One region of the Streptomyces sp. NPDC016851 genome, then DNA from elsewhere that is predicted to be linked to it. Evidence: riboswitches for the same ligand, from Rfam matches in the RefSeq annotation. Region 1 holds a riboswitch; the other holds the start of a gene.
The links. Region 1 has a riboswitch for cyclic di-AMP ahead of ACZ3I3_RS05795 (C40 family peptidase). Riboswitches for the same ligand answer to the same signal wherever they lie in the genome.
Positions count from the first base shown of each region.

Region 2: it holds a riboswitch for cyclic di-AMP, as region 1 does, so the genes downstream of both, ACZ3I3_RS14080 (M23 family metallopeptidase) here and ACZ3I3_RS05795 (C40 family peptidase) in region 1, are expected to answer to the same signal.

Region 1 is NZ_JBVHEP010000003.1:107,201-116,852, reverse strand. Features, by position in the region: gene ACZ3I3_RS05795 (C40 family peptidase) at 1-1,065, opposite strand, end outside; cyclic di-AMP (ydaO/yuaA leader) riboswitch at 1,074-1,247, opposite strand; gene pcrA (DNA helicase PcrA) at 1,537-4,017, shown strand; gene ACZ3I3_RS05785 (M23 family metallopeptidase) at 4,066-5,718, opposite strand; gene ACZ3I3_RS05780 (lipase family alpha/beta hydrolase) at 5,824-6,687, opposite strand; gene ACZ3I3_RS05775 (cobalamin B12-binding domain-containing protein) at 7,197-7,613, shown strand; gene ACZ3I3_RS05770 (DUF5691 domain-containing protein) at 7,838-9,505, opposite strand.
Region 2 is NZ_JBVHEP010000007.1:214,882-224,533, forward strand. Features, by position in the region: gene ACZ3I3_RS14055 (alkaline phosphatase family protein) at 1-182, opposite strand, end outside; gene ACZ3I3_RS14060 (DUF5998 family protein) at 182-769, opposite strand; gene ACZ3I3_RS14065 (bifunctional acetate--CoA ligase family protein/GNAT family N-acetyltransferase) at 846-3,668, opposite strand; gene ACZ3I3_RS14070 (HPr family phosphocarrier protein) at 3,845-4,126, shown strand; gene ACZ3I3_RS14075 (GntR family transcriptional regulator) at 4,322-5,017, opposite strand; gene ACZ3I3_RS14080 (M23 family metallopeptidase) at 5,205-5,990, opposite strand; cyclic di-AMP (ydaO/yuaA leader) riboswitch at 6,004-6,167, opposite strand; gene ACZ3I3_RS14085 (M16 family metallopeptidase) at 6,360-7,748, opposite strand; gene ACZ3I3_RS14090 (M16 family metallopeptidase) at 7,745-9,142, opposite strand; gene ACZ3I3_RS14095 (DNA gyrase/topoisomerase IV subunit A) at 9,583-9,652, shown strand, end outside.

The DNA.
Region 1 (9,652 bases):
GCCGACGTGGGTGACGTCGTCGTAGAAGAAGACCAGGTCACCGGGCCGGGCGTCGGCCAGCGGGACCGTGGTGCCGGCGTTGACCTGGTCGTAGGTCGTGCGCGGCAGGGTGACGCCCGCGGCCTTCCAGGCGGCCTGGGTGAGCCCGGAGCAGTCGTAGGAGCCGGGCCCGACGGCGCCCCAGACGTACGGCTTGCCGATCTGGGCGCGGGCGAAGGCGAGCGCCTTCTCGGCCTTGGTGGCGTACGAGGAGTCGGCCGGGGCCGTCGAGGTGGACGAGCCGGAGCCCGTGGACGAGTCCGTGGACGAGGAGCCGCTGTCCTGCTGCTGGGCGGCCTGCTCCTGCGCCTGCTGCTGCGCGGCCTGCTGCCGGGCCAGCTCGGCGGCCTTGCGGGCGGCCTCCTGCTGCTTCTCCCGCTCGATCGCCGCGAGCCGTGCCTTCTCCTCGGCGGTCAGCTTCGACAGCAGATCGCGCGCGTCGGCGAGCTTCCGCTGGACGGTGGCCTTGGCCGTCTTCAGGTCGCCCTGGGTCTCGGTGAGCGTCTCGAGGCTCTCGGTGGCCTCCTGGCGCTTCTTCATCGTCTCGGACTGCTGGGTGACGTAGTCGTCGACCGCGACCTTCTGACGGCCGGTCATCCGGTCCATCAGCTGGGTCTGGTCGAAGTAGTCCTGCGGGGTGTCCGCGAGCAGGAACGTCGCCGTGTCCGGGGCGGAGGCGCCGGTGCGGTACTGGGCGGCGGCGAAGGAACCGAGTTCCTCCCGTGCCTCGTTGAGCTTCTGGGCGCGCTTGGCGACGTCGTCGAGGAGGGTGTCGACGCGCTTGCGCTGCTTGGTGGTCTTCTCCTTGGCCGAGTTGTACTTTTCGGTCGCCGACTCGGCCTGGCGGTACAGGTCGTCGACCTTCTTCTCGACTTCCTCGAGACTCGGCTTGTCGTCGGCCTCGGGGGCGGCGTTGGCCGACTGGGACAGCAGGGCGACGGACGTGAGGGCCGCCGTTGCCAGGGCGGGGGTCCGTATGCCTGCGACGCGCGTACCAGCGGGACGCGACTTGCGGTGCGACGCCAAGGGAGGCGACTCCTTCCGTGCTCCGCCTACCGGGTTAGCTGTCGGGTTCGGGCGGGTACATCGGAAGGGTTGCCCTACGGCCGTCTCCGCGAAGGGAGTCCGGCCGATTCACCCCAGAGTTCTCGGTTGGGTCCCCGGCTCCGGCTGCCGCTGCGGCACACCGGACTCGGCGGAGGCCGCGCGGCCCGGCGAGGTTCGCCGGTGGGGGTCGTGCGGCCTGCCCGCACGGTAGCCAACTCGTGTGGCCCTTGTGAAGGTTGATGGGCGATATGCCCGATACATTTTCGTGACCTTAGCCGAGGGCGTCGCCGAGAGTCATCGGCGGCGGAGGTTTGGTCATGAGTTCGTCATAATTGTGACGGCGTAGCGGGCTGTGATCGTGCGGGGATGCACGGTGACGAGGGGATCCTTTCGGCGATGTTCTCAGGGCGGCGGCGGGCTGTCAGTGGTGCGCCCTAGACTCGGAGAGCGATGAGCAGCCTCTTTGACGACAGCTTCCTGGCGGACCTCCAGGCCCAGCGGGGCCCCGCGGACGAGCCCCCGCCGCCACCCGAGGACGATCACGTACCGGAGCCGGTTCCGGACGATCTGTTCGGCGGGAAGTTCGACGTGCCCCCGGACCGGGACGCCTACTACCGCGACGGCGCGCCGCGCCCGCCGGTGGACACCGCCGCCCTCCTCGAGGGGCTGAACGACAACCAGCGCGCCGCCGTCGTCCACTCCGGCTCCCCGCTGCTCATCGTGGCCGGCGCCGGCTCCGGCAAGACCCGTGTGCTCACGCACCGCATCGCCCACCTGCTCGCCGAGCGGGGCGTGCACCCGGGCCAGATCCTCGCGATCACCTTCACCAACAAGGCCGCCGGCGAGATGAAGGAGCGCGTCGAGCAGCTCGTCGGACCGCGGGCGAACGCGATGTGGGTGATGACCTTCCACAGCGCGTGCGTGCGCATCCTGCGCCGCGAGAGCAAGAAACTCGGCTTCACGTCGTCGTTCTCGATCTACGACGCCGCCGACTCCAAGCGCCTGATGGCCCTGGTCTGCCGCGACCTGGACCTCGACCCCAAGCGCTTCCCGCCGAAGTCCTTCAGCGCCAAGATCAGCAACCTGAAGAACGAGCTGATCGACGAGGAGGACTTCGCCGCCCAGGCCACGGACGGCTTCGAGAAGACCCTCGCCCAGGCCTACGCGATGTACCAGTCGCGGCTGCGCGAGGCGAACGCCCTCGACTTCGACGACCTGATCATGACGACGGTCAACCTGCTGCGCGCCTTCCCGGACGTCGCCGAGCACTACCGCCGCCGCTTCCGCCACGTGCTGGTGGACGAGTACCAGGACACCAACCACGCCCAGTACGCCCTCGTCCGGGAACTCGTCGGCACCTCCGAGCACCCCGTCGACGTCCCGCCCGGCCCGGACGACGTACCGCCCGCCGAGCTGTGCGTCGTGGGTGACGCCGACCAGTCGATCTACGCCTTCCGCGGCGCGACGATCCGCAACATCCTCCAGTTCGAGGAGGACTACCCGGACGCGACGACGATCCTGCTGGAGCAGAACTACCGCTCCACCCAGACGATCCTCAGCGCGGCCAACGCGGTCATCGAGCGCAACGAGTCCCGCCGCCCCAAGAACCTGTGGACCAACGCGGGCGCGGGCGCCACGATCACCGGCTACGTCGCCGACACCGAGCACGACGAGGCGCAGTTCGTCGCCGACGAGATAGACCGCCTCACGGACGCGGGTGAGGCGAAAGCCGGCGACGTCGCCGTCTTCTACCGCACCAACGCCCAGTCCCGCGTCTTCGAAGAGATCTTCATCCGCGTCGGCCTGCCCTACAAGGTCGTCGGCGGCGTCCGCTTCTACGAGCGCAAGGAGGTCCGGGACGTCCTGGCCTACCTGCGCGTGCTGGCCAACCCGGAGGACTCGGTGCCGCTGCGCCGGATCCTCAACGTCCCCAAGCGGGGCATCGGTGACCGTGCCGAGGCGATGATCGACGCCCTGTCCCAGCGCGAGAAGATCAGCTTCCCGCAGGCGCTGAAGCGCGTCGACGAGGCGTACGGCATGGCCGCGCGCTCCACCAACGCCGTCAAGCGGTTCAACACGCTGATGGAGGACCTCCGTACGATCGTCGAGTCCGGCGCCGGACCGGCCACGGTGCTGGAGGCCGTCCTGGAACGCACCGGGTACCTCGCCGAGTTGCAGGCCTCCACCGACCCGCAGGACGAGACCCGGATCGAGAACCTCCAGGAACTCGCCGCCGTCGCCATGGAGTTCGAGCAGGAACGCGGCGAGGAGGAGCGGGGCACGCTGTCGGACTTCCTCGAACAGGTCGCCCTGGTCGCCGATTCCGACCAGATCCCCGACGAGGAGGACGGCGACGGCGTCATCACGCTGATGACCCTGCACACCGCCAAGGGCCTGGAGTTCCCGGTCGTCTTCCTGACCGGCATGGAGGACGGCGTCTTCCCGCACATGCGCGCCCTCGGCCAGGCCAAGGAGCTGGAGGAGGAGCGGCGCCTGGCGTACGTCGGCATCACACGCGCGCGGGAGCGGCTGTATCTGACGCGGTCCACCCTGCGCAGCGCCTGGGGCCAGCCCTCGTACAACCCGCCCTCCCGCTTCCTGGAGGAGATCCCGCCGGCCTACGTGGAGTGGAAGCGGACGGGAGCCACCGCGCCCGCGTCCTCCGGCCCCGTCTCCGGGGTGGCGGCCTCGCTGTCGTCGTCCCGTTCGCGTTCGTCGGCGTCGGGCGCGTCCGGTTTCGCCACGCGCCGGACCTCCGAGAAGCCGGTCGTGTCCCTGGCGGTCGGGGACCGGGTCACGCACGACCAGTTCGGCCTCGGGACCGTCGTGGCGGTGAAGGGCACGGGCGGGAACGCCGAGGCGACCATCGACTTCGGGGACACCAAGCCGAAGCGGCTGCTGCTGCGGTACGCGCCGGTGGAGAAGCTGTAGACCGGAGAGATCGGCCCCTGCCGGGCGACCGGCGGGGCTGCCGGGACGTTACGCCGGGTCGATGCCGTGGCTGCGCAGCCACGGGAGCGGGTCGATCGCCGAGCCGCCGGCCGGACGCACTTCGAAGTGTAGGTGAGGGCCGGTCGAGTTGCCGGAGTTGCCGGAGCGCGCGATCGGATCGCCGGCCTTCACGGTCGTACCGGAGGGGACCGTGTAGGTGGAGAGGTGGCAGTACCACGTCTCCGTGCCGTCCTTCGCGGTCACGATCATCATGTTGCCGTACGCGCTGTTCCACTGCGTGCGCACGGTGCCGTCGGTCGCGGCCATCACGGTCGTGCCGTACGAGACGGGGAAGTCGATACCGGTGTGCAGGGACATCCAGTTGATGCCGGACTGGCCGTAGTAGGCGCTGAGTCCGTGCCGGGCGACCGGCAGGGCGAACTTGGGGCGCAGCCGCTCCTTGCGGGCCGCCTCCTCCGCCGCGCGCTTGCGCTCGGCCGCCTGCTGGGCCTTGAGGTCGATGCGCTCCTGCGTACGGCTGGCCCGGTCGGCGAAGTCGTCCGCGCCGGCGGCGAGGCTCTGGAGCTGCGTGTCCAGCTTGTTGTTGGCGGTGGCCGGTTTCACCGGCTGCACGTCCGCCGCGGTCGTCTGCGCCTCCGCGGCGCCGTCGTCGGAGAAGGTGCCGACGGAGGCGGCGGCGATCCCCGCGACGCCCATCACGCACGCCGAGGGCACCGCGATGGTCAGCAGCGCCGAGCGCTTGGGCGGCGTACGGCGGCGGGAACGGGCCCCGGCGCGCGCGGCCGCCCGTGAGCCGGCACGCGGGCCGAGCTCTTCCTGACCGTCCAGCAGCGGGGCGACGGTGGGCAGTTCGCCTGTGGTGGCCGGCTCGCCGTCGTCCGTGGCGGGATCGTGGTAGGCGGCCCCGTCGGCTTCGTCGAAGGCGACCTGCTCGAACGTCGCCGTCTCGTGCTGCTCGAAGGTTTCGCCGTGCTCCTCGTACGCGTCGGGGGCCGGGGCGCCGGCGCCGTCGGTGTTCCACTGCGTGGCGTCGTAGGCACCGGTGTCGAAGGCCTGGGTGCCCCATTCCCACTGCTGGGTCCGGTCGGCCGGATTGCCGGACTGGTCGGGCTGGAGCCAGGCGCCGGTGTCCCACTGCCCGGTGCTGTCCGGGGAGGTGGCCTGCGGCGGGATGACGGAGAGCGGCTGCTGCTCGGCCGTCCAGGACGTCGTGTCGTAGACGCCGGTGTCGTAGGCGGCGTGGTGCTGGGCCGCGTACGCGTCGTAGTGCGGGTTGTCGTGCGTGCCGGTGGGCCAGTGGCCGGTGTCATAGGCGCCCGTGTCGTGGCCGCTGCCCGGCATGTCGCCGAAGAGGGGGTCGGTGGCGAACGTCGCGGTGGTGTGGCCGGTGGCGGCGAAACCGGTGCCGTCCGTACCGGTGGTGTCAAATCCGGTGGCGGCGTAGTCGCCGTACGTGGTGAAGTCGCCGTACTGGGCTTCCTGGGTGCCGTACGACGCGTAGTGCGCCGAGTCGGCGTCGGAAGCCGGAGCCGGGGTCATGGTCCCCGACGGGTGACGGTCGTTCACCAACTTCTCTTTCGCCTCGACAACAGGGGCTGCCAGAGCAGTGCGGCGACTGTACCCGGCGGTACGCGGGCACGACAATCTTCGGCAGGTTTCGCGCGCGCAGGAAACGGGCATTCGGCCGTGTTTTGGCGGACGACGGGCACGGGTTTGGCCCTGTGTTCGAAGTTTGTTCGAGGCTGATCGGTGCTTCGACGCTGAGTGCCCGCTGTATGACGAGTCTCAGGCCACGGTCAGACCGCCGGTCCGGCCGACGGACGGTTCACCCTCGTGGGCCGTGTCGAGAACCTGCCGTATTCCGTTGGCGACAGCGGGGTGCACGGGCAGGGCGAGATGACCGATGCCGGTCACCCGCACGTTCTGCACCGTCAGGTCGGGATGGTCGATGCAGGCCGTCTCCAGCGGGTCCATCACATGGTCCAGGTCGCTCCAGAAGCTGACGAAGTGCGTACGGCAGCCCGGGGCCGGCCGAGTGAGCTCCTCGAGCACCGGTGAGCCGGGGCGCATCTGGCGCACGATGGGGTGCGCGTCGGCCAGGGGCACCACCCGGGTGCCCGAGTGCGGCGTGCCGAGTGTCACGAGAGTGCGCACGCGCGTGTCGCCGCCGAGCCGCTGCACGTAGTAACGCGCTATCAGGCCGCCGAGGCTGTGCCCCACGACGTCGACCTGCTGGGCTCCGGTGCGCTCGCAGACCTCTTCTATATGGCGGCCGAGCAACTCGGCCGCAGCGCGTATGTCGCAGGTGAGTGGCGAGTAGTTGAGGGACTCGATCTGCTGCCTGCCGTGCTGGGCGAGGCTGCGGCGCAGCAGGACGAAGACCGAGCGGTTGTCGATGAAGCCGTGCAGCAGGACGACCGGGGGCTTGGCCTCCGTGGGCAGTTGGGCGGCTCCGGCCGTGGGCAGGGCCGGGGTGGGGGTCCGTCGCTCCTGCGTGATGCCGGAGGGATAGAGGAGGAGATGCCCGGCCAGAATCGCGATCTCCAGGGCCGTGGCCTTCAGGAGTGCCAGCGAGAGTCCCGCCAGACGGCTCGGCAGCAGACGCTGGCAGAACGGAAGAAAGGGCAGAGCAGCCCTGGTGACCTTCATGGCCGACCTCCTGTCGGCACGCGGGAGGCCTGCCGCCCCCCGTATGCCCTCGTGGAAAGCAGCGGCGAAGACGGCTGATGACTGCGTGAGCGGCGTGAGTCGCGGGGAAGGAGCGCGGCTTGTGGCGCATGTGACGCCAGTGATGCGACGAGGTCCCCTGCCGGTGTGGCGAAGAGGCTCCCCGCTGTTGCGCCGTGTCTGCCCTGCGTGCTGTGCGTGCCCTGCGTGTCCCGCGTGCCTTCACCGAAGTGCCGTACCGCCGCTGTGCGTGGTGGGTGGGGCGGCGGTACGGCGACCTCGTCGCGGCTCCCCTTGCGCTTGTCCCATCGTGTGATTTCCCCCTCGGTCCGCACCGCGAAACTGCCGGTCGCGGGATCCTGGAGATAACGTTCGTTCACTTGCCGGGACGAATCGGGGCAGGGTGTCCGTGCGGTGCGGCGTGTACGACGAGCGCGATATGTGCGGTACTTGTCGATACGGATGGATGTAGTCGCTTCATGGAGGCAGTGATGGGTGTGGCAGCCGGTCCGATCCGCGTGGTGGTGGCCAAGCCGGGACTCGACGGCCACGATCGCGGGGCCAAGGTCATCGCGCGGGCGCTGCGCGACGCCGGTATGGAGGTCATCTACACCGGGCTCCACCAGACTCCCGAGCAGATCGTCGACACGGCCCTCCAGGAGGACGCCGACGCGATCGGGCTGTCCATCCTCTCCGGCGCGCACAACACGCTCTTCGCCGCGGTGATCGACCTGCTCAAGGAGCGGGACGCGGAGGACATCCTGGTCTTCGGCGGCGGGATCATCCCCGAGGCGGACATTCCCCTGCTGAAGGAGAAGGGCGTCGCGGAGATCTTCACGCCCGGCGCGACGACGGCGTCGATCGTGGACTGGGTCCGGGCGAACGCACGCCAGCCGGCCGGGGCGTAGGCCTCCGGCGGTGGTGCCGGGTGGTGTGCCGGTGGCCCGGGGGTTTGTCTGCCGGTGGTGATGGTCTGCCCGGGGTGCTGTCTGCGGGTGGTTACGGTTTGTCGGGGGTGCTGTCTGCGGCTGGTTACGGTCTGCTCGCGTGTGGTGATGGTCTGCCGGGGCCGGGGCCGGGGCCGGGGCCGGAGCCGGTGGGTGGCCGCCGGGCTCCGTGACGCGGGCCCGGGTCAGGAAGTGTTCAGCTCCTCCGTCATCGCCGCGCGCAGGCGCAGCGTCGTGACCAGGCGCTGGAAAGCCTCCGCCCAGTAGCCCCCGGCGCCGGGAGACGCGTTCTCCGGCTCGTCCGGTACGGCCAGCAGGGCGTCGAGGCGGCCGGCCTCGGACGGGTCCAGGCAGCGCTCGGCCAGGCCCATGACTCCGCTGAAACTCCATGGATAACTCCCCGCGTCCCGCGCGATGTTGAGCGCGTCCACCACCGCCCGGCCGAGCGGCGGCGCCCAGGGCACCGCACACACCCCGAGCAGCTGAAACGCTTCGGACAGGCCGTGCGTCGCGATGAAGCCGGCCACCCACTCGGCCCGCTCGGCGGCGTCCAGCGTGCCGAGCAGCTTGGCGCGTTCGGCCAGGGACACCGCGCCCGGGCCGCCCGCTTCCGGTGCCGAGGGCTCTCCGAGCAGCGCCCGCGACCACTCGGCGTCCCGCTGGCGCACGGCGGCCCGGCACCACGCCGCGTGCAGTTCGCCCTGCCAGTCGTCCGTGACCGGCAAAGCCACGATCTCCCGGGGTGTCCGCCCGCCCAGCCGCCGCGACCAGGTCCCGAGCGGGGCCGCCTCCACCAACTGGCCGAACCACCACGACCGTTCCCCGCGCCCGGCGGGGGCCTTCGCCACGACTCCGTCGCGCTCCATGTCGGGATCGCACTCGTGCGGCGCTTCGACGGTGATCGTCGGCGTGGCCACGGTGGATCCGGTGGCCGGGGCATCTTGGGCGGGCCGGGTGGGTTGCATGTGGTCGATGGCGACGCACGCCTCCGCCCTGAGCGCCATCCGCGCCGCGAGCGCCGAACCGGGCAGCGCCGACAGCAGCTCCGCCGCCGTCGCCCGGACGTTGCGGCTGCGGTCGGCCAGGGCCTGTTCCAGGAACGGCTCGTCGTCCGGCCCCAGGCCCGCGCGCAGCGAGTCGAGGAACATCAGCCGGTCCTCGGCCCGTTCCGTCGCCCAGGTCGTCGCGAGCAGGTCGCGCGCGGCAGCCGGTTCGCGGGAGCGCAGGGCGGACAGGAGGGCGACCCGTTCGGCGAACAGGCCCTCCTGCCACAGCTGCCGGATGCTGTCGGCGTCATCGAGATGCGGCAGGGCCGCTCCGCCGCCCGGCGTCGAGCGCAGGGCGAACCGCCAGTCCGGGTTCAGCCGGGCCAGCCACAGGGCCCGCGGCCCCGCGAACTCCAGCGCCGCCGGACGCAGGTCCGTACGCCCCCGGGCCGCGTCCAGCAAGGCCGGCAGCAGCTGCGGAGGCGGGGCAAAACCACGGGCGTTGGCCGCCGCGAGCCACTGGGGCAGCAGCTCCGTCAGGTCGGGCGCGGTACCCCGACGGCCGCCGCCGGACGCGCCCGGGCGGTCGGCCAGCAGTATCGCGAGTCTGCGGGCGGCCGCCTGCGGCAGAGGCGGACGCGGGTCCTCCGGTGTCGGTTGCGGACGCTCCGCCGCCGGCGCCGGACGCAGACCGGCCCGTCGCCGTACGGTCTCCACGGCCGCCGCGTCCAGCAGGGCCGCCGGTGCCTCCGGGCCCGGCCCGGTGCCAGGCGGTGTGCGCCGGTCCGTGCCCAGCAGTGCCGTGGTGACGAGCCCCTCCCAGACGCCCGTCGCGGGCGCGGCCACAGGAGCGGAGGTCCTGGTCATGAGCTTCCTTTCCATGGGGCGCCCGGGGTGGTTGAAGGCTCACCCTTACCGGTTGTCCCGGGATGCCTGAAAAATTCGCGGATTTGTGGGGGAGGAGGGGTGGGCCGGAAAGGCCCGGCCGCCGGCGCCGGCATGCGCGCCGGCGTC
Region 2 (9,652 bases), on a different contig from region 1:
AACACGCAGTTCCGGTCGGCGGGGGTCAGCTCGGAGATCGCGGCGCTCATGCCCGGTACGCCGAGGCCTGCGGCCAGCGTGGGCAGCAGGTCGGCGAGGGAGCCACTGCCGTACTCGGGGGCCGGGGCGGAGGTGACGGTGAGCGGTTCGGGGTGCTGGTCCCAGGCCGTCTGGTGTGCCATCAGCGAGCGGTGTCCGCGGTCGCCTCGGAGAGCGCCTGCGCGAAGGCGAGCGCCTGGCGCACGGTCTCCGGTCCGTCCCCCGCCTCGCTGACGCGCAGGCTGAGGTCGTCCGCCGTCGAGTTGCCCGTGTAGCCGTGGTCCGCCTCGCAGTTGGGGTCGCCGCAGGCGGCCGGCTCCAGGTCGATGCGGGAGACGGCGCCCCAGCCGATGGTGAGGACGACCTCGCGGGGCAGGGTGCCCGGCGCGTAGGACTCGGGGTTGGCGACCACGCGGCTGACCACGATCGACGAGATCCGGCTCAGCTTCACGGACTCCGTCGACGTCGTGGCGTACGGCGTCGGGGAGGTGCTGTCGGCGGACTGTTCGTCGGTGTGGCTGACGATGAAGCGGTGGTCCGTGAGGACGAGCACCGTCACATGCCGCCGTACCTCGTTCTGGTCGAACGTCGTCTCCTGGTGGACCAGGTACGACCGGACGGGCTCGCCGCCCACGGCGGCTTCCACCGCCTCGGCCACGAGGGCCGGGTAGTAGCCGCTGCGCTCGATCGCCGCCCGCAGCCCCTGGGTCGTCGTACTGGTCTTGGCCATGACGCCCATCCTACGGGGGACCACTGACTGCGAGGCACCGCTCGCCCCCTGCCAGTACCGGGGAGAGCGTCCGCGGTCAGTACGCGGGGAGGGTCCGCGGGCCGAGGTCGTCTCGGGCGGGCGGTGGTGCGAGGCGGACGGAGGCGCCCAGGACGCTCAGGCCGTGAGAGGCGACGATGACCGGCTCCAGGGTGACCGCGACGACCTCGGGGTGGTCGTCGACCAGCCGGGACACCCTCAGCAGCAGCTCCTCCAGGGCACGGGTGTCGGCCGGTGCGGAGCCGCGCCAGCCGAACAGCAGGGGTGCGGTGCGGATCGAGCGCACCAGCGAGGTCGCCTCCTTGTCCGTGACCGGGATCAGCCGGTGTGCCGTGTCCCCGAGCAGCTGCGAGACGGCCCCGGCCAGGCCGAACGAGAGCACGGCTCCGGCCGCGGGGTCGATGACGGCCCGGACGACGACGTCCACGCCCCGCGGCGCCATCCGCTGCACGACGGGGCGCAGCTCCTCCGGTGCTCCGAACAGCTCGGTCAACTCGGTGTACGACCTGAGCAGTTGGTCCTCGTCCGCGAGATCGAGGCGTACGCCGCCCAGGTCGGCGCGGTGCCGCAGGTGCGGGGCGGTGGCCTTGAGGGCGACGGGATAGCCGAGGGTGCGGGCGGCCTCGGCGGCGGCGCCGGGGGTCGGGGCGGGCAGGGCCCGGTGGACGTGGATGCCGTAGTGGCCGAGCAGGTCGCAGGTCTCGTCCGTGCCGAGCGTGAGTCCCTGCCCGCGCGCGAGGAGCCCGTCGATCAGCGCGGCGGCGCCCTTCTCGTCGATGTCCTCGTACTCGGGCACCTTGCCGGGGTCGGCGGCGCCGCGCCGCCACTGCGCGTAGCCGACGGCCTGCGCCAGGGCGCGGACGGCACGCTCGGCGGCGGGGTAGGCCGGAATGAGGTGCTCGCCCTCGGGAGCCTCGGCGGTGGGGAGTCGTTCTTCGGTGGGTGTCGGGCGAAGGGCGATGTGGGGAGCATGGTCCGTCCCGGCCTGCGGTGCCGTGCTCGCCGCCGCCGACAGGGCCTCCGCCAGGCCGCCGAGCTCCACGTGCACCACCAGGACCGGCTTGGCCGGAGCGGCGGCCGCCGCCGAGCGCAGCGCCTGCGCGAGGGCCGCGTCCGCGACCGAGCCCTCCCCCACCGCCGGTATGGCGGTGACGACGACCGCGTCGCACTCGTCGTCGGCCAGCGCGCGCGACAGGGCCGCGTGGAAGTCCCCGGCGGAGGCGGCCGTGGTCAGGTCCTGCGGGGAGTGCGGGCGCAGGCCCTCGGCGAGGCACGCGTCGTACGTGAGCAGGCCGAGCGACTCGGAGTTGCCGAGGATCGCCACCCGGGGCCCGGCCGGCAGCGGCTGGCGGGCGAGGAGCAGCCCGGCGTCCACCAGCTCGGTGATGGTGTCGACCCGGATGACGCCGGCCTGCCGCAGCAACGCGGAGACCGTCGCGTGCGGCAGCCGGGTCGCCCGTACGGCGTGCCCCTGGGGCGCGGCCGCGTGCCGGGCGCCCTGGACCACGACCAGGGGCTTCGCCGCCGCCGTCCGGCGGGCGAGGCGGGTGAACTTGCGGGGGTTGCCGATGGACTCCAGGTACATGAGGACGACGTCGGTGTCCGGGTCCTCGTACCAGTACTGGAGGACGTCGTTGCCGGAGACGTCGGCCCGGTTGCCCGAGGAGACGAAGGTGGAGACGCCGGTCACGCCCGTGACGCCGCCGCCGCGCCGGTGCAACCGGGACAGCAGGGCGATGCCGATGGCGCCGGACTGGGCGAACAGGCCGATCCGGCCCGGGCGCGGCGTCTCGGGCGCGAGGGAGGCGTTGAGCCGCACCCGCGGCGAGGTGTTGATGATGCCGAAGGCGTTGGGCCCGATGATCCGCATGCCGTACGTGCGCGCCTGCCGCACGAGCTCGCGCTGGCGTTCGCGCCCCTCGGTGCCGCTCTCGGCGTATCCGGCGGAGACGACGACCAGCCCCTGCACGCCGTGTTCGCCGCACTCGGTGACGACCTCGGGCACGTGGTCGGCCGGCACGGCGACGACCGCGAGGTCGACCGGGCCGTCGATGTCCCGCACCGAGCGGTGGGCGGGGACCCCGTCGAGCTCCTTCTGTCCCTCGGGCAGTGCCTTGTTCACGGCGTAGAGGCGGCCGGTGTACCCGGCGTCGCGGATGTTGCCGAGGACGCTGCGGCCCACGCCGCCCGGGGTACGCCCCGCTCCGATGACGGCGACCGAGCCGGGCGCGAGCAGCCGCTGCACGGAGCGGGCCTCGGCGCGGTGCTCGCGCGCGTACTGCACGGCGAGGGAGCGGTCGGTGGGTTCGAGGTCGAACTCCAGACGGACGACGCCGTCCTCGAAGCTGCGCTTCTGGGTGTACCCGGCGTCCGTGAACACCTTGATCATCTTGTTGTTGGCGGGCAGCACCTCGGCGGCGAAGCGGCGGATGCCGCGCTCGCGGGCGACGGCGGCGATGTGCTCGAGGAGGGCGGAGGCGACGCCCCGGCCCTGATGGGCGTCCTGTACGAGGAAGGCGACCTCGGCTTCGTCGGCGGGTGCGGACGCGGGCGTTCCGTCCGCGCCGATCCGGTCGTAGCGTACGGTGGCGATGAACTCGCCGCCGACTGTGGCCGCGAGTCCCACCCGGTCCACAAAGTCGTGGTGCGTGAAGCGGTGGACGTCCTTGGCGGACAGGCGAGGGTACGGCGCGAAGAAGCGGTAGTACTTCGACTCGTCGGAGACCTGCTCGTAGAAGCTGACCAGGCGCTCGGCGTCATCAACGGTGATGGGCCGGATGCGCGCGGTGCCACCGTCGCGCAGCACCACGTCGGCTTCCCAGTGGGCGGGATACTCGTGCCGGTCCGGCGAGGTCTGCATGGGCCCCAGAGTACGTCTGGCGTCTGACAACGGCGCGAGGCAGTCTGTGGAGGGCGTCAGTCGGGTCGAGGCCGCGATCCGACGGCACCCCGGGCGGTACACCAGGACCGCTCCGGCGCAGCTTCACGTATGGGAAACTGGTCTAGACAACCCTGAAAACCGAAGGGCAGCAACACATGGCTGAGCGCCGCGTCAACGTCGGCTGGGCCGAGGGCCTCCACGCCCGCCCCGCCTCCATCTTCGTCCGAGCCGCCACGGCCGCAGGCGTCCCGGTGACGATCGCCAAGGCAGACGGCAACCCCGTCAACGCGGCCTCCATGCTGGCCGTCCTCGGCCTCGGTGCCCAGGGCGGCGAGGAGATCGTCCTCGCCTCCGACGCCGAGGGTGCGGACGCCGCCCTGGACCGGCTGGCGAAGCTGGTCTCCGAGGGTCTCGAGGAACTGCCCGAGACCGTCTGAGCATTCTTTCGCGCCTGATCCGGTACCCCCGGCCCGGCGCAACCAGAAGGGCTCGTCCGAATTCATCGGGCGAGCCCTTCGCCATTCCCGGCCACGGCCCGCCATTTCCGGTCACGGGCGGCCGCGTATTTCCCGTTCCCGGGCAACAGAAATAATCCCCCGCGAATTACCTTCTCTTTGTATACGGCTCTCGTGTTAATGCCGCAGGCTCGCCGTGTTTACGGGATGTTGCGAGTTCCTCACACGCTCGGCCCGCTCCCCGGCGGAGCCGAAACGCAGCCGGTGCGCGGCCGTCGCGCGCTCGGTGTGCAGCGCCGTGACCGCCCGCGCGCGCTCACTGTCCCCGCGCGCCACCGCGTCCACGATCGCGCCGTGCTCGGTCCAGGACTCCACGGGCCCGGCCGGCGCCTCGACGGTGTACATCCAGGCGATCTTGTGGCGGAGCTGGGTCAGCATCGAGGTCAGCGCGGGGCTGCCGGAGGCCTGTGCGAGCGTCTCGTGGAACCAGCCGCCCAGGGAGCGCAGGTCGTCGCTGTTGCCCCGGCGGGCGCGCTCCTGGCCGAGCCTGACCAGGCCGCGCAGGACCTTCAGATGGGCCTCGGTGCGGCGCTGGGCGGCGCGGGCCGCGCCGAGCGGCTCCAGCAGCAACCGCATCTCCAGCAGGTCGGCGGCCTCCTGCTCGGTGGGTTCGGCGACGCACGCGCCCGCGTGCCGCCGGGTGACCACGAAGCCCTCGGCCTCCAGGGTGCGCAGGGCCTCCCGGACGGGGACGCGCGAGACACCGTAGCGGCGGGCGAGGAGTTCCTCGGTCAGCCGGCCGCCGCGTTCGTAGACACCCGCGACGATGTCGTCCCGGATGGCCGTGCACACCGAGTGCGCCGGAATGCGCATGACCGACCTCCGTTTAATCCCCGTGAAACGTCGACGAGTGACACGTGTTCCGTGACTCTATTGCAATGAGCCGGAATTTCCGACGGCGGACCGGAATCCAGGGATATTTTTTGGACAGCCGGGCGTCACAAACGCCGAAAGCCCCGGCTCGGGGAGCCGGGGCCTCGGGAAGCGGAGTGGTACGCCGTCAGATGCTCACGCCGTGCGAGCGGAGGTAGGCGACCGGGTCGATGTCCGAGCCGTACTCGGGGCTCGTACGGGCCTCGAAGTGCAGGTGCGCACCGGTGACGTTGCCGGTCGCGCCGGACAGGCCGATCTGCTGGCCGGGGGTGACCTTCTGGCCCACCGAGACGCTGATGGACGACAGGTGGCCGTACTGGGTGTACGTGCCGTCGTTCATCTTGATCACGATCTGGTTGCCGTAGGAGCCGCCCCAGCCGGCCTCGACGACCTCGCCCATGCCGACCGCGTGGACGGAGGTGCCGCTGGCGGCGTGGAAGTCGACACCGGTGTGGCTGCCGGAGGACCACAGGCCGCTGCTGGCCTGGTAGGCGGTGGAGACGTACGAGCCGGAGATCGGGGGCACGAACGTGTTGAGGCGCTTGCGCTCGGCCTCGCGGGCGGCGCGCTCCTTGGCCTCGCGGGCCTTCTCGGCGGCCTCCTTGGCCTCCTTGGCCGCCTCGGCGGCCCGCTCGCGGGCGGCCTCCTCGGCCTTCTTCTTGGCGGCGGCCTCCTCGGCGGCCTGCTTCTGGGCGGCGGCCTGGGCGTCGATCTGCTGGGCCACGGTGTCGCCCATGGTGACGACGGGGGTGAGGCCGGTCTGCTCGACGGCGGGCTCTGCGGCGAAGGCCGGGGCGGCCACGGTGCCGATGACACCGGTGGTGGCGAGGGCCGCGACGCCCGCCGCGCGGGCGGTGCCGCGCTGCATCCGGCTGGGACGACGGTGCTTCCCGGTGGCGCGGGTGAACGCCATGGAGTGCCTGGTCCTTTCCTTCCTTCTCGCCTACCGGGTTAGCTGACGGGTTCGGAGCAGGAAGGTCTCCTACGGACCCCCTCGCGGCTCGCGCGGGCGTCCGATTCACCCCAGGGACTGCGGTGGGTCCCCGGCTCCCCTGGCTCGCGCCGTACGGGGACTCGGCGATGACTGTCCGGTGCCGCGGGTGCGGCGCACTGCCTGACGAACAGCCCGGACGAACCTAAGCGGGGCCACTTTCAATTCCCAAACGGATCCCGGTTTTTGTAGCGCATCCCACAGGGCAGACAGGCAACCTCCGCACCAATTCGGGCATAAAGGAGCCCTGGTGCCTTAGAAGACAACCAGGGCCCCTGCGCGCGTGTGCTCCTACTCGGCGGCGACGACCGAGACTTCGCCGATGCCCAGGGCCTCGACCGGGCCCTTGATCTGCGCCGCGTCACCGACGAGCACGGTCACCAGCCGGTCCACCGGGAAGGCGCTGACGGCCGCCGCGGTGGCCTCCACGGTGCCGGTCGCGGCGAGCTGCCGGTACAGCGTGGCCTGGAAGTCGTCGGGCAGGTGCTGCTCGACCTGGTCGGCCAGCGTGCTCGCGACGGCCGCCGCCGTCTCGTACTTCAGCGGCGCCACGCCGACCAGGTTCTGCACGGCGACGTCCCGCTCGGCGTCGGTCAGCCCCTCGGCGGCGAGCGTGCGCAGCACCGTCCAGAGGTCCTGGAGGGCGGGGCCGGTGTTGGGCGTGTCCACGGAGCCGCTGATGGCGAGCATCGCGGCACCGGTCCCGTCCGGGGCGGACCTGAGGACCTGGCCGAACGCCCGCACCCCGTAGGTGTAGCCCTTCTCCTCGCGCAGCACGCGGTCCAGGCGGGAGGTGAGGGTGCCGCCGAGGCAGTACGTGCCGAGCACCTGCGCGGGCCACACGCGGTCGTGCCGGTCCGGGCCGATCCGGCCGATCAGCAGCTGCGTCTGTACGGCGCCGGGGCGGTCCACGATGACGACCCTGCCCGTGTCGTCGGCCGTCACCGGCGGCACCGGGCGCGGCTCGGCCGCGGAGCCGGTCCAGGCGCCCAGCGTGTCGCCGAGCAGGGCGTCGAGGTCGATGCCGGTGAGGTCGCCGACGACCACGACCGTGGCCGTGGCGGGCCTGACGTGCCTCTCGTAGAAGGCGCGTACGGCCGCGGAGTCGATCGCTACGACCGTCTCCTCGGTGCCCTGGCGGGGCCGCGACATGCGCGAGTCCGACGGGAACAGCTCCTTGGAGAGCTCCTTGGCGGCACGGCGGGCGGGGTTGGCCAGCTCGTGCGGGATCTCGTCGAGGCGGTTGCGGACCAGCCGCTCGACCTCGCTGTCCGCGAACGCGGGGGCCCTCAGGGCGTCGGCGACCAGGCCGAGCCCCTTGGCGAGCCGGGAGGCCGGCACCTCCAGGCTGAGCCGGACGCCGGGGTGGTCGGCGTGCGCGTCGAGGGTGGCGCCGGCGCGCTCCAGCTCGGCGGCGAAGTCCTCGGCGGAGTGCTTGTCGGTGCCCTCGGAGAAGGCCCGGGCCATGATCGTGGCCACGCCGTCGAGGCCGGCCGGCTCGGCGTCCAGGGGCGCGTCCAGCAGTACCTCCACGGCGACGACCTGCTGGCCGGGGCGGTGGCAGCGCAGGACCGTCAGGCCGTTGCCGAGCGTGCCGCGCTCGGGGGCCGGGAAGGCCCACGGCTTGGCGTCGCCCGCCTGCGGCTGGGGGTGGAAGTCCATCGTGGCGAGCTCGGTCACTTGGCCGCCTCCTCGTTCTCGTTCAGGGCCGCGGCTGCGGTGTCGTCGGTGGTGTCGGCGTCCTCGGCGGTCTCCGCGTCGCCCGTCTCGCCGGCGACGGGCTCGTAGACGAGCACCGCGCGGTTGTCGGGCCGCAGGCGGGCCTTGGCGACCTCCTGGACCTCCTCGGCCGTCACCTCCAGCACGCGCTGCACGGCGGTCAGGGCGAGCTGCGGGTCGCCGAACAGGACGGCGTACCGGCACAGTTCGTCGGCGCGGCCGGCGACCGTGCCCAGCCGGTCCAGCCACTCGCGCTCCAGCTGGGCCTGGGCGCGCTCCATCTCCTCGGCCGTGGGGCCCTCCTCGGCGAACCGGGCGAGCTCCTCGTCGATGGCGGACTCGATGACCGGGACCTCCACGTCACCGGACGTCTTCACGTCCAGCCACCCCAGGGAGGGCGCCCCGGCGAGCCGCAGCAGGCCGAAGCCGGCCGCCACGGCCGTACGGTCGCGCCGTACGAGGCGGTTGTACAGGCGGGAGGACTCGCCGCCGCCGAGGACCGTGAGGGCTAGGTCGGCCGCGTCGCACGCGCGCGTGCCGTCCTGCGGCAGCCGGTAGGCGGCCATCAGGGCGCGCGCCGGGACCTCCTCCTCGACGACCTCGCGCAGCTGCTCGCCGATGGTCTCCGGCAGCGCGCCGTCGCGGGGCGCGGGCTTGCCGTCGTGGCCGGGGATGGAGCCGAAGTACTTCTCGATCCAGGCCAGGGTCTGCTCCGGGTCGATGTCGCCGACCACGGAGAGCACGGCGTTGTTCGGCGCGTAGTAGGTGCGGAAGAACGCGCGTGCGTCCTCCAGGGTGGCGGCGTCCAGGTCGGCCATCGAGCCGATCGGCGTGTGGTGGTAGGGGTGGCCCGCCGGGTAGGCGAGGGCGGTCAGCTTCTCGAAGGCGGTGCCGTAGGGGACGTTGTCGTAGCGCTGCCGGCGCTCGTTCTTGACGACGTCCCGCTGGTTTTCCATCGACTCGTCGTCGAGCGCGGCCAGCAGGGAGCCCATGCGGTCGGCCTCCAGCCAGAGGGCGAGCTCCAGCTGGTGGGCGGGCATGGTCTCGAAGTAGTTGGTCCGCTCGAAGCTGGTGGTGCCGTTCAGCGAGCCGCCCGCGCCCTGGACGAGCTCGAAGTGGCCGTTGCCCTTGACCTGGGCGGAACCCTGGAACATCAGGTGCTCGAAAAGGTGAGCCAGGCCGGTACGCCCCTTGACTTCGTGGCGCGAGCCGACGTCGTACCAGAGGCACACCGCCGCGACCGGGGTCAGGTGGTCCTCGGAGAGCACCACGCGCAGGCCGTTGGCCAGGCGGTGCTCGGTCGCTGTCAGGCCCCCGGAGCCTGCCTGGGCTGTGGCCGTGTGACCCATGGGCATGTACGTCCCTTCGATCGCGGCGCGGTCGCTCGAACCGCGGTTTTCCTGGCGAGTCCTGCCACTGTATGCAAGCGTGCGGGGCCCTGGTGAAGTTCCCGGGGGGCGTACGCGGAGAGCGTGAGAGGGAAGCGGCCGGGGCGGTGCGCGGTGGTGACGGCGGGCCGGTCCCGGGGCCGGGAGAAGACCGGCGGAAGACCCTGAAGCCGCCGGTCCGGCCGGGCGGCCCGCGGCAGCCCTCCGGCAGCGTCCGGTCCCCCGCCCGGGCCGGGCGGGCGGCACCCTCGGGCCGGGTACGAACCCCCTGCCGGGGAGGCCGTAGACCGGGTACGAACCCCTGCCGGGGAGGCCGTAGACCGGGTCCTGGTCCCGGTTGTCAGTGCGGCGGTCCACAATGGTCGGCGTCAGATCTCGTTCAACGCTTCAGCAAGGAGCCGGCAGCGATGGCCCGCCGCAGCACGAAGACCCCGCCGCCCGACGACTCGTACGAGGAGAGAATCCTCGACATCGACG